DNA from 2 places in the Pseudomonas sp. S2_A02 genome. Region 2 is predicted to be linked to the other one. Evidence: predicted binding sites of a transcription regulator. Region 2 holds the regulator's gene; the other holds the start of a gene.

Evidence for each region. Region 2 encodes FliA, which starts transcription of late flagellar genes. Its sites were predicted from a motif close to CTAAAGTTTNNNNNNNNNNNGCCGNTAA; they were not measured.
Region 1: the regulator FliA is predicted to act here: its motif matches at 2,882-2,909, upstream of AB4O41_RS09840 (methyl-accepting chemotaxis protein).

Annotation. Positions count from the first base shown of each region.
Region 1 is NZ_CP162776.1:2,150,486-2,155,263, forward strand. Features, by position in the region: gene AB4O41_RS09830 (GAF domain-containing sensor histidine kinase) at 1-612, shown strand, start outside; gene AB4O41_RS09835 (hypothetical protein) at 609-1,043, opposite strand; gene AB4O41_RS09840 (methyl-accepting chemotaxis protein) at 1,155-2,780, opposite strand; gene AB4O41_RS09845 (transporter) at 3,045-4,067, shown strand; gene AB4O41_RS09850 (inorganic phosphate transporter) at 4,255-4,778, shown strand, end outside.
Region 2 is NZ_CP162776.1:1,913,964-1,918,741, reverse strand. Features, by position in the region: gene flhA (flagellar biosynthesis protein FlhA) at 1-845, shown strand, start outside; gene flhF (flagellar biosynthesis protein FlhF) at 857-2,182, shown strand; gene fleN (flagellar synthesis regulator FleN) at 2,300-3,130, shown strand; gene fliA (RNA polymerase sigma factor FliA) at 3,127-3,867, shown strand; gene AB4O41_RS08735 (chemotaxis response regulator CheY) at 4,035-4,406, shown strand; gene AB4O41_RS08730 (protein phosphatase CheZ) at 4,437-4,778, shown strand, end outside.

The sequences.
Region 1 (4,778 bases), 240 kb from region 2:
TTCGCCATCAGCGCCGGCGCCGAAATGCTCCTGCGCAAAGTCTCCGACCCGGCGAATGAACAACGGGCCCGGCACATCCTCACCAGCGCTCGACGGGCGACCAAACTGGTGGAGGATGTGCTGGACTTCGCGCGGGGTTCACTGGGCCGAGGCATCCCGGTGAACATCGAGCCGTGCCCGGACTTGGCGGATGCTTTGCGGCATGTGATTTCCGAGATCCAGAGCATTCATCCTAAACGCATCATTCAGTCGTCGATTGGCGACCTGAGCAATGTTCATTGCGATCGCGAACGGGTCGCGCAATTGCTCTCCAATCTGTTGGCGAATGCCGTTGTCCACGGTGATCCCAACGGCCCGATCGAAGTCAGTGCGCAGGTCAAGGAAGGACACTTTGTGTTGGGCGTGAAAAACCAGGGGTTGATTGCCGAAGATGCGCTGCCGCATCTGTTCCAGCCCTACTCGAAACCAGCCGGCGCAACACCGCAGGCCGGCCTCGGGTTGGGGTTGTACATTGCCAGTCAGATTGCGCAGTCCCATGGCGGGAAACTGGAGGTGGTATCGACCGAGCAACAGGGCACGACGTTTACCTTCAGCTTGCCCTCACGGACTTAAGCGGTGGTGCTGACCACCGAACCCGACGTACTGCCACCCTCATCCTGCAATGCCTGCAACAACGCCGCCGTCACCGTCTGCAACGAAGCCGAAGTGGCCGCAACCTGCGACTGAGCCGCCGCAACGTTCGCAGCTTTGGCTTCGGCGCTGTCTTGCCTGGCCTGGGCCGCTTGCAGTTGCTGCTGTTGTTCCTGCAATTGCTTTTGCAGCTCGGCGAGCTGCTTGCGCAGTTGTTTCACCGTATCGGATTCGCTGCTGCTGGAACTGCTGTCGCTCGACGCGGGTGCACCGCCAGCGGCAACCTTGGTGGTGTCGCTGGACGCTTCAGTTGTCGTTGCGACTGAGGTCTCTTCGGTGCTGTCGTTGATCGCGACGTTGCTTGAAGAGGTCGACAGGGTCTGGTTGATCGAAACGGAGCTGATGCTGACCATGGGATTTATCCAATGTGGCGTTTGGGTAAATCCGTCATCGACGGGCGCGGCACGAACTTGAGAGTGACTGTGTACCGATTCGGTATCCGAACCGATACACAGCCCATTTCACTAGGCGCTCAACCGCGCCGTCACTTCATTCAACTGCCCCGACAAGCCATGCAGATTGTGGCTGGCCGCTTCGGTGCGCTGCACGTTGTCCAGGTTGGTACTGGCGATGCTGGTGATTTCGGTGAGGTTGCGCGAGATGTCTTCGGCCACTGAGGTCTGCTCTTCGGCGGCGGTGGCGATCTGGCGGTTCATGTCGCGAATGGCTTCCACGGCATGGGTGATGCGCTCGAGCATGGCGCCAGCCTGAGTCACTTGTTCGACACTTTCTTCACTGCGCGACTGGCCGCTTTCGATAGCCTGAGCCGCGTCCACTGCGCCGGTTTGCACGGTTTGAATGATCTGGTTGATCTCGATGATCGACGCCGCCGTGCGCTGGGCCAAACTGCGTACTTCATCGGCGACCACCGCAAAACCACGCCCGGCTTCACCGGCGCGGGCCGCTTCGATTGCAGCGTTGAGCGCCAGCAGATTGGTCTGTTCAGCGATGCCGCGAATCACTTCCAGCACTTTACCGATGCGTCCGCTGTCGGCTTCCAGACGACGGATGACCGTCGCGGTGTTGGCAATTTCGCCGCGCATTTGGGTGATGGTGTGAATAGTGCCCTGCATGACTTTTTCGCCCTGCTGGGCGGACTGGTCGGCATCATCGGCCGCACGTGCCGCATCGGCTGCGTGACGCGCGACTTCTTGCGCAGTGGCGGACATTTCGTTCATCGCCGTGGCCACCTGATCGGTACGGCTGAACTGCTCGTTGGTGCCGCTGGCCATGAGGCCGGCAATCGAATTCAGCTCGCTGCTGGCGGTGTTCAGATCCGTCGCACTGCGCTGCAAACGATTAAAGGTTTCGGCAAGGAAATCGCGCAAGGTGTTGGCGGCTTTGGCCAGGTTGCCCAACTCGTCCTGACGGGTGCTGGCCACGCGTTCGGCGAAGCGCCCCTGGCTGAGTTGTGCCACATAGTCGATCAGTTTGCGGATCGGCTCCACCAGATTGCGGTTGACCAGCCACAGGCTCAACAGGCCAATCAGCAGACCCGACACCAACATCACGATGATCCCCAGCAGCACCGTTTCATCAGCGCTGGCGCTGATCAGCTTCGATTGCTCCATGCCCTGCTTGCGCAGATCGCTGACCAATTCATTCATCTGTTCGCTGGCCGCACGGTCCACGCCCTTGACCGCGTTGTCGCCGGCCGCGGGGTCGGCACCGGCAGCGACGTAGGCATCACGACCCTTCTGATAGGCCGCACCTAATACGCGATGCTCTTCACGCAGACGTTCGATGCGAGTCTTGAGTTGCGGCTCGATGCTCTTCTGCCCGGCCAGCTCGCCCAGGATGCCCTGCACGTTGCGCTGACCGTCCTCGAACTGCTTCCAGTATTTATCCAAGTCCGCAGGTTCCTTGCCGCGCAGCAGAACGTTTTTCCACTCCTGAACCTGCACCTTGAATTGCAGGTTGGCTTCATCGATCAATTGCGAGGTGTGCAACGGACCTTCGATCAGGTTCGCGTAGCTCTGAACGCCATTGGACAAAAAGTGAAAGGAGGCCAATGCGATCAGCAACATCGCCAACAGGCTGCCGCTCAACAGGGCGAGAATTTGTGCTCGCAGGGACTTTTGCAAAAACATCGAGTGGTATCTCATGACGAGGTTGAAGCACGACTTATGGACGTGCGAGGTGTCCGGACATCCCTGTCAGCGACGCTGGTTTCGGAAGATCGACACCAGCCTCATCGGCGGGCCAGAGCCTTTCTTGAGTTTCTTCCGACCATTGGCAGGGGCGGTTTTTTGGTGCCATTCAACTGTCACAAAACCTTCAGAATAGCTTGCGATGATGAGGCTCAAGTGAACCTGGGAAACCTGCAACAGGAGTCCCCCTCACAGCGAGACCTCATGAACCACAGCATCGACCAGCGCCATCGCGATTCCGACCTGTTCGGCCTGCTTTACGGCTTCAGTTTTCGCCCCGGCGAGCGCGGTCGGGAAATCGATTCGGCCAAGGCGCTGCACTGCCTGCAACAACCGGACGATAGTGATGAATTCATCTGGCTGCACCTGAACCTGGCCCACGCCGCGTGCGAGCGCTGGATGAAAAGCCATCTGGCATTGCCTGAAGAGTTTTTCGAAGCGCTGCACGAAGGCTCTCGCTCGACGCGCATCGAGCATGTCGATTCGGCGTTGCTGGCGGTGGTCAACGACGTGGTGTTCAACCTCAGCAGCATGGTCTCCTCGGATGTCTCGACGCTGTGGGTCTGTGCCCGCAGCCGGCTGATCATCAGCGCCCGCCTGCAACCGCTGCACTCGGTGGACAAGCTGCGCTCTTCGGTGAAGGCCGGTGAATGCTTTCGCTCGCCGCTGGAGTTGCTGGTGCATTTGCTGCGCGATCAGGGTGAAGTGCTGACGCAGATCGTGCGCAAGACCAGCCTCAGTGTCGATCAGATCGAAGATGAGTTGCTGTCGTCGCGCCTGTCGACCAACCGGGCTGAGCTGGGTGCCAACCGCCGGGTGCTGGTGCGCCTGCAACGGTTGCTGGCGCTGGAGCCGGGCTCGTTGCTGCGCCTGCTCAATCGCCCGCCGCAATGGTTGCAGAAAGAGGACGTCAAGGAGCTGCGCAAATCCACCGAGGAGTTTGCGCTGATCATCAACGACCTCACGGCCCTCGGTGAACGGATCAAGCTGTTGCAGGAAGAGATCGCCGCCAACCTCAACGAACAGAGTAACCGCACGCTGTTCACTCTGACCGTGGTTACGGTGCTGGCGCTGCCGATCAACATCATCGCCGGTTTCTTCGGCATGAACGTCGGCGGCGTGCCGCTTTCTGGCGATCCGGAGGGGTTCTGGATTTTGGTGGCGCTGGTCGCGACGTTCACCCTGATTGCCGGACGCTGGGCGTTTCGCAAGCGCCAGGATTATTGATTACTACCACCAGCACCAACGCTGGACGCAGAGCGTCCGGGGCGGCATTACCACGCGGAGCGTGGGAACGAGCAGATCGTCGGATCGCGGCCCCACAAAAAACCCAAACACTGACCCAGCGCAGTCTCTTTGTAATATTTAGCAACGATCATGGGAGACACTCCTTCTCTGCTCAGGATTGTCTGGCATGGCTACGCCTTCCTTCACCGCCGCTGCCCAGGTTCCCGCCAGCAGTGCCAAGCCGCAACTCGATAAAAAACCTGGCCTGCTCACCATTATGCTGTTCTTTGCGGTGCTGAGCAGCGGGCTGTTGTTCACCGCCTACAGTCTGATGCACGACATGAGCGAACTCGGCACGGTGGTCACCACCTGGACGCCGTTTCTGCTGTTGGGCGTCGCGCTGTTGATTGCCTTGGGCTTTGAGTTCGTCAACGGTTTTCACGACACCGCCAACGCCGTGGCGACGGTGATTTACACCAACTCCCTGCCGCCGAATTTCGCCGTGGCCTGGTCCGGGTTCTTCAACTTTCTGGGGGTGTTGCTGTCGAGCGGCGCGGTGGCGTTCGGCATCATCGCTCTGTTACCGGTGGAGTTGATTCTGCAAGTCGGTTCCTCCGCCGGTTTCGCGATGATCTTCGCCCTGTTGATCGCTGCGATCCTGTGGAACCTCGGCACCTGGTGGTTGGGTTTGCCGGCATCTTCGTCGCACAC
Region 2 (4,778 bases):
TGACCCTGATGGGAGTGATCCTGGCCGAGGCCGAGATTTACCCGGACCGCGAGCTGGCGATCAACCCGGGGCAGGTCTACGGCACGCTCAACGGCATCACCGCCAAAGATCCGGCTTTTGGTCTGGAGGCGGTCTGGATCGAAATCAGCCAGCGTGCCCAAGCACAATCCCTCGGCTACACCGTGGTCGATGCCAGTACGGTAGTGGCGACCCACTTGAACCAGATTCTGTACAAGCACTCCAGCGAGCTGATCGGACACGAAGAAGTCCAGCAACTCATGCAATTGCTGGCCAAAAGCTCACCGAAACTGGCTGAAGAGCTGGTGCCGGGGGTGGTTTCGCTGTCGCAACTGCTCAAGGTCTTGCAGGCATTGCTCGCCGAACAAGTGCCGGTACGGGACATTCGCAGCATCGCCGAAGCCATCGCGAACAACGCCGCCAAGAGTCAAGATACTGCCGCTTTGGTGGCCGCGGTGCGCGTCGGCGTATCTCGTGCAATCGTGCAAAGCATTGTAGGCACTGAGTCGGAGCTGCCTGTGATCACCTTGGAACCAAGGTTGGAACAAATATTGCTCAATAGTCTTCAGAAGGCAGGACAAGGCTCGGAAGAGGGTGTTCTGCTGGAGCCAAGCATGGCAGAGAAACTGCAGCGCTCGTTGATCGAAGCGGCGCAGCGTCAGGAAATGCAAGGTCAACCGGTGATTCTGCTGGTGGCCGGTCCGGTTCGCGCGATGCTCTCGCGATTCGGCCGACTGGCAGTCCCGGGTTTGCATGTGTTGGCTTACCAGGAAATCCCTGACAACAAGCAAGTGACCATCGTTGCGACAGTAGGGCCCAACGGCTGAGGTAGTGGTTTATGCAAGTTAAGCGTTTTTTCGCCGCCGATATGCGTCAGGCCATGAAACTGGTTCGTGATGAGCTGGGCGCCGACGCCGCCATCATTGGCAATCGCCGGATCGCTGGCGGTGTCGAGCTGACGGCTGCCCTGGATTACAAACTGTCGGCGCTGGCCCCGCGTGTTCCAAACATGGAACTCGAGGACGAGCTGCGCAAGACCCAGTCGCGGATCGTCACCGCCCAGGCCGAACTGAGCCTGCGTGGCGATGGCGAGAGCGACAAAGCCACCAATCGCCAGTTGTTCGCCGGCCTGCCGTTGACCGCCGCCGAGCCACTGATCGAGCCAACGCTGGCCGAGCCTCGGCGTCCGGCACCCGCGCCTGCCGCAGCGACCGGTGTCGACCCGCGTGCGTTCGACTCGATGCGTTTCGAGCTCAACAGCCTGCGTGAACTGATGGAAGTGCAACTCGGCTCGCTGGCCTGGAATCAGCTACAAGGCAGCCGTCCGGCCCAGGCCAACCTCTGGCGACGCCTGCAACGCATCGGCCTGTCCGGCCCGTTGTCGCGCGATCTGCTGGCACTGATTACCGACATTGAAGAACCACGTCAGGCTTGGCGCATGTTGCTCGCGCACCTGGCGCGGATGATTGCCACCCCGGAAGTCGAGCCCTTGGAAGAGGGCGGTGTAATTGCGATGGTCGGCCCGGCTGGCATGGGCAAGACCACCACGCTGGCCAAGCTCGCGGCCCGTTATGTGCTCAAGTACGGCGCGCAGAACATCGCGCTGGTGAGCATGGACAGCTATCGCATCGGTGCTCAGGAACAGCTCAAGACCCTGGGCCGCATCCTCAACGTGTCGGTCACCCACGTCGATCCGGGCCAATCGCTGGTGCAGGCGCTGGAACCCTTGCTGCGCAAACGCGTGGTGCTGATCGATACCGCCGGCCTGCAGGCCAGCGATCCGGCACTGCGCATGCAGCTTGAAAGCCTGGCCGGACGAGGGATCAAATCAAAAAACTATCTGGTCTTGGCAACCACTAGCCAAAAACAGGTTCTAACCGCCGCTTATCATAGTTACAAGCGTTGCGGGCTAGCTGGCTGCATCCTGACTAAACTGGATGAAACGGCAAGCCTGGGTGAGGTGTTGAGCCTGGCCATCAGTCATGAATTGCCGGTGGCTTACCTGACCGATGGCCCGCGGATCCCGGATGATTTGCATCTGCCGCGTCGTCATCAGTTGGTCAGCCGCGCCGTTAGCGTGCAAATGCAGGAAGAACCCAGCGAAGAAGCCATGGCTGATATGTTCGCTGACCTCTACCACAGTCCGACCAAGCGGGTTGGCTGAGGTATTAATGAACAGTTTTTGTACCTACATCGATGGTCTGCCAATGCATTGTTCAGTTAGTGAACGCGCAGCCAGTAATGTGGCCTCCGTCTAAGTAAGACAAGGTAAAGAAATAACATGGGCAGCATGCATCCCGTACAGGTGATCGCGGTGACCGGCGGCAAAGGTGGCGTCGGGAAGACTAACGTGTCAGTGAACTTGTCCCTGGCTCTAGCTGAGCTCGGCCGGCGCGTCATGCTGCTGGACGCCGATCTGGGGCTGGCGAATGTCGACGTCCTGCTGGGGCTGACACCCAAACGTACTTTGGCCGATGTGATCGAAGGCCGGTGTGAGCTGCGCGACGTGCTGCTGCAAGGGCCCGGCGGTATCCGCATCGTCCCGGCCGCGTCCGGCACCCAGAGCATGGTTCATCTGAGCCCGGCCCAGCATGCCGGCCTGATCCAGGCCTTCAGCGACATCGGCGACAACCTCGACGTATTGGTGATCGACACCGCTGCGGGCATTGGTGACTCGGTAGTCAGTTTCGTGCGCGCAGCCCAGGAAGTCTTGCTGGTGGTGTGCGACGAACCAACCTCCATTACCGACGCCTACGCGCTGATCAAACTGCTGAACCGCGACTACGGCATGAATCGTTTCCGCGTCCTGGCCAACATGGCGCAGAGCCCGCAGGAGGGCCGCAACCTGTTCGCCAAGTTGACCAAGGTCACCGATCGTTTTCTTGACGTCGCCTTGCAATACGTTGGCGCGGTGCCTTACGACGAAAGCGTGCGCAAGGCCGTGCAGAAGCAGCGTGCCGTCTACGAAGCCTTTCCCCGTTCCAAGTGCGCTCTGGCATTCAAGGCCATTGCGCAGAAGGTCGATACCTGGCCGCTGCCGGCCAACCCGCGTGGGCATCTGGAATTTTTCGTCGAGCGCCTCGTGCAACAAACGGCAGGACCCGTCCTATGACAGCCAGTGGTTACAACCTCTACAAGAAGTCGGCACGTGACGCGCAGTACGAACTAATCGAGCGTTACGCGCCACTGGTCAAACGCATTGCCTACCATTTGCTGGCGCGTTTGCCGGCCAGTGTCCAGGTCGAAGACCTGATCCAGGCCGGCATGATCGGCCTGCTTGAAGTATCAACCAAATACGACGCCAGCAAAGGCGCGAGTTTCGAGACGTACGCGGGCATTCGAATCCGCGGCGCGATGCTCGATGAAGTGCGCAAGGGGGACTGGGCGCCACGTTCGGTTCACCGCAATACCCGCATGGTCAGCGACGCGATTCGCTCGATTGAAGCTAAAACCGGCCGTGACGCTAAAGATCACGAAGTTGCGGCCGAACTCCAATTGAGTCTCGACGATTATTACGGGATTTTGAACGACACCCTCGGCAGCCGGTTATTCAGTTTCGACGATCTGTTGCAGGACGGCGAACACGAAGGGCTGCATGAGGATGGCGCCAGTGCTCATCTCGAGCCGTCACGCGATCTGGAAGATGAACGCTTCCAGGCGGCGCTGGCGGACGCGATTGCCAATTTGCCGGAGCGTGAGCGACTGGTGTTGGCGCTGTACTACGACGAAGAGTTGAATCTCAAGGAAATCGGTGAGGTCCTGGGGGTCAGCGAATCGCGGGTCAGCCAGTTACACAGCCAGTGCGCGGCCCGTTTGCGGGGGCGTTTGGGGGAGTGGCGAGCGCGCTGAAGGCAGTGTGGGGACACTGCGAATGGAGCAGGTGTGGTGTTGAACCGCACCGGTTTCGATCTGTTGTGCTCCAGACAGTCATTGAGTGCTTTGCCGGATTGATTGAAATGGCGTGTCCAGGTGCTGGGCGCGTTTAAGACTGCTTGGAGGTCGAATTGAACAAGAACATGAAAATCCTCATCGTTGATGACTTCTCAACGATGCGGCGGATCATAAAAAACCTGTTGCGTGACCTTGGGTTCACCAACACGGTCGAGGCTGACGATGGCGTCACTGCCATTCCGGTTCTCAACAGCGGGGGCATCGACTTTCTGGTAACGGACTGGAATATGCCTGGCATGACCGGCATCGATCTGCTGCGTCACGTGCGCGCCGATGAAAAGCTCAAGCACCTGCCGGTGCTGATGGTGACCGCTGAAGCCAAGCGCGAGCAAATCATCGAAGCCGCTCAGGCGGGTGTGAACGGCTATGTGGTCAAGCCATTCACGGCTCAAGCGTTGAAAGACAAGATTGAAAAGATCTTCGAACGCATCGGTTGATGTGCAAAGCCAGTCCGTCACGGGGGAGCTATGGAGCAAAACGAATCTTCACAGGGCGATTTCGAATCGACCCTGAAAAAACACGCGGTCGAACTGGTCGAGAGCCTTGAAAAAGGCAGGTTCGGCGACGCTGTGCAACTGATCCATGAGCTCAACCAGACCCGTGACCGCGGCCTGTATCAGGAAGTGGGCAAGCTCACCCGCGAGCTGCATAGCGCGATCGTCAATTTCCAGATTGATCCGCACATGCCGCAAGCCGAGGAAGTGTCTCAGATCACCGATGCCACTGAGCGCCTGGGTTATGTGGTCAAGCTGACCGAGGCTGCGGCCAACCGCACCATGGACCTGGTGGAAAACGCCACACCGTTGATC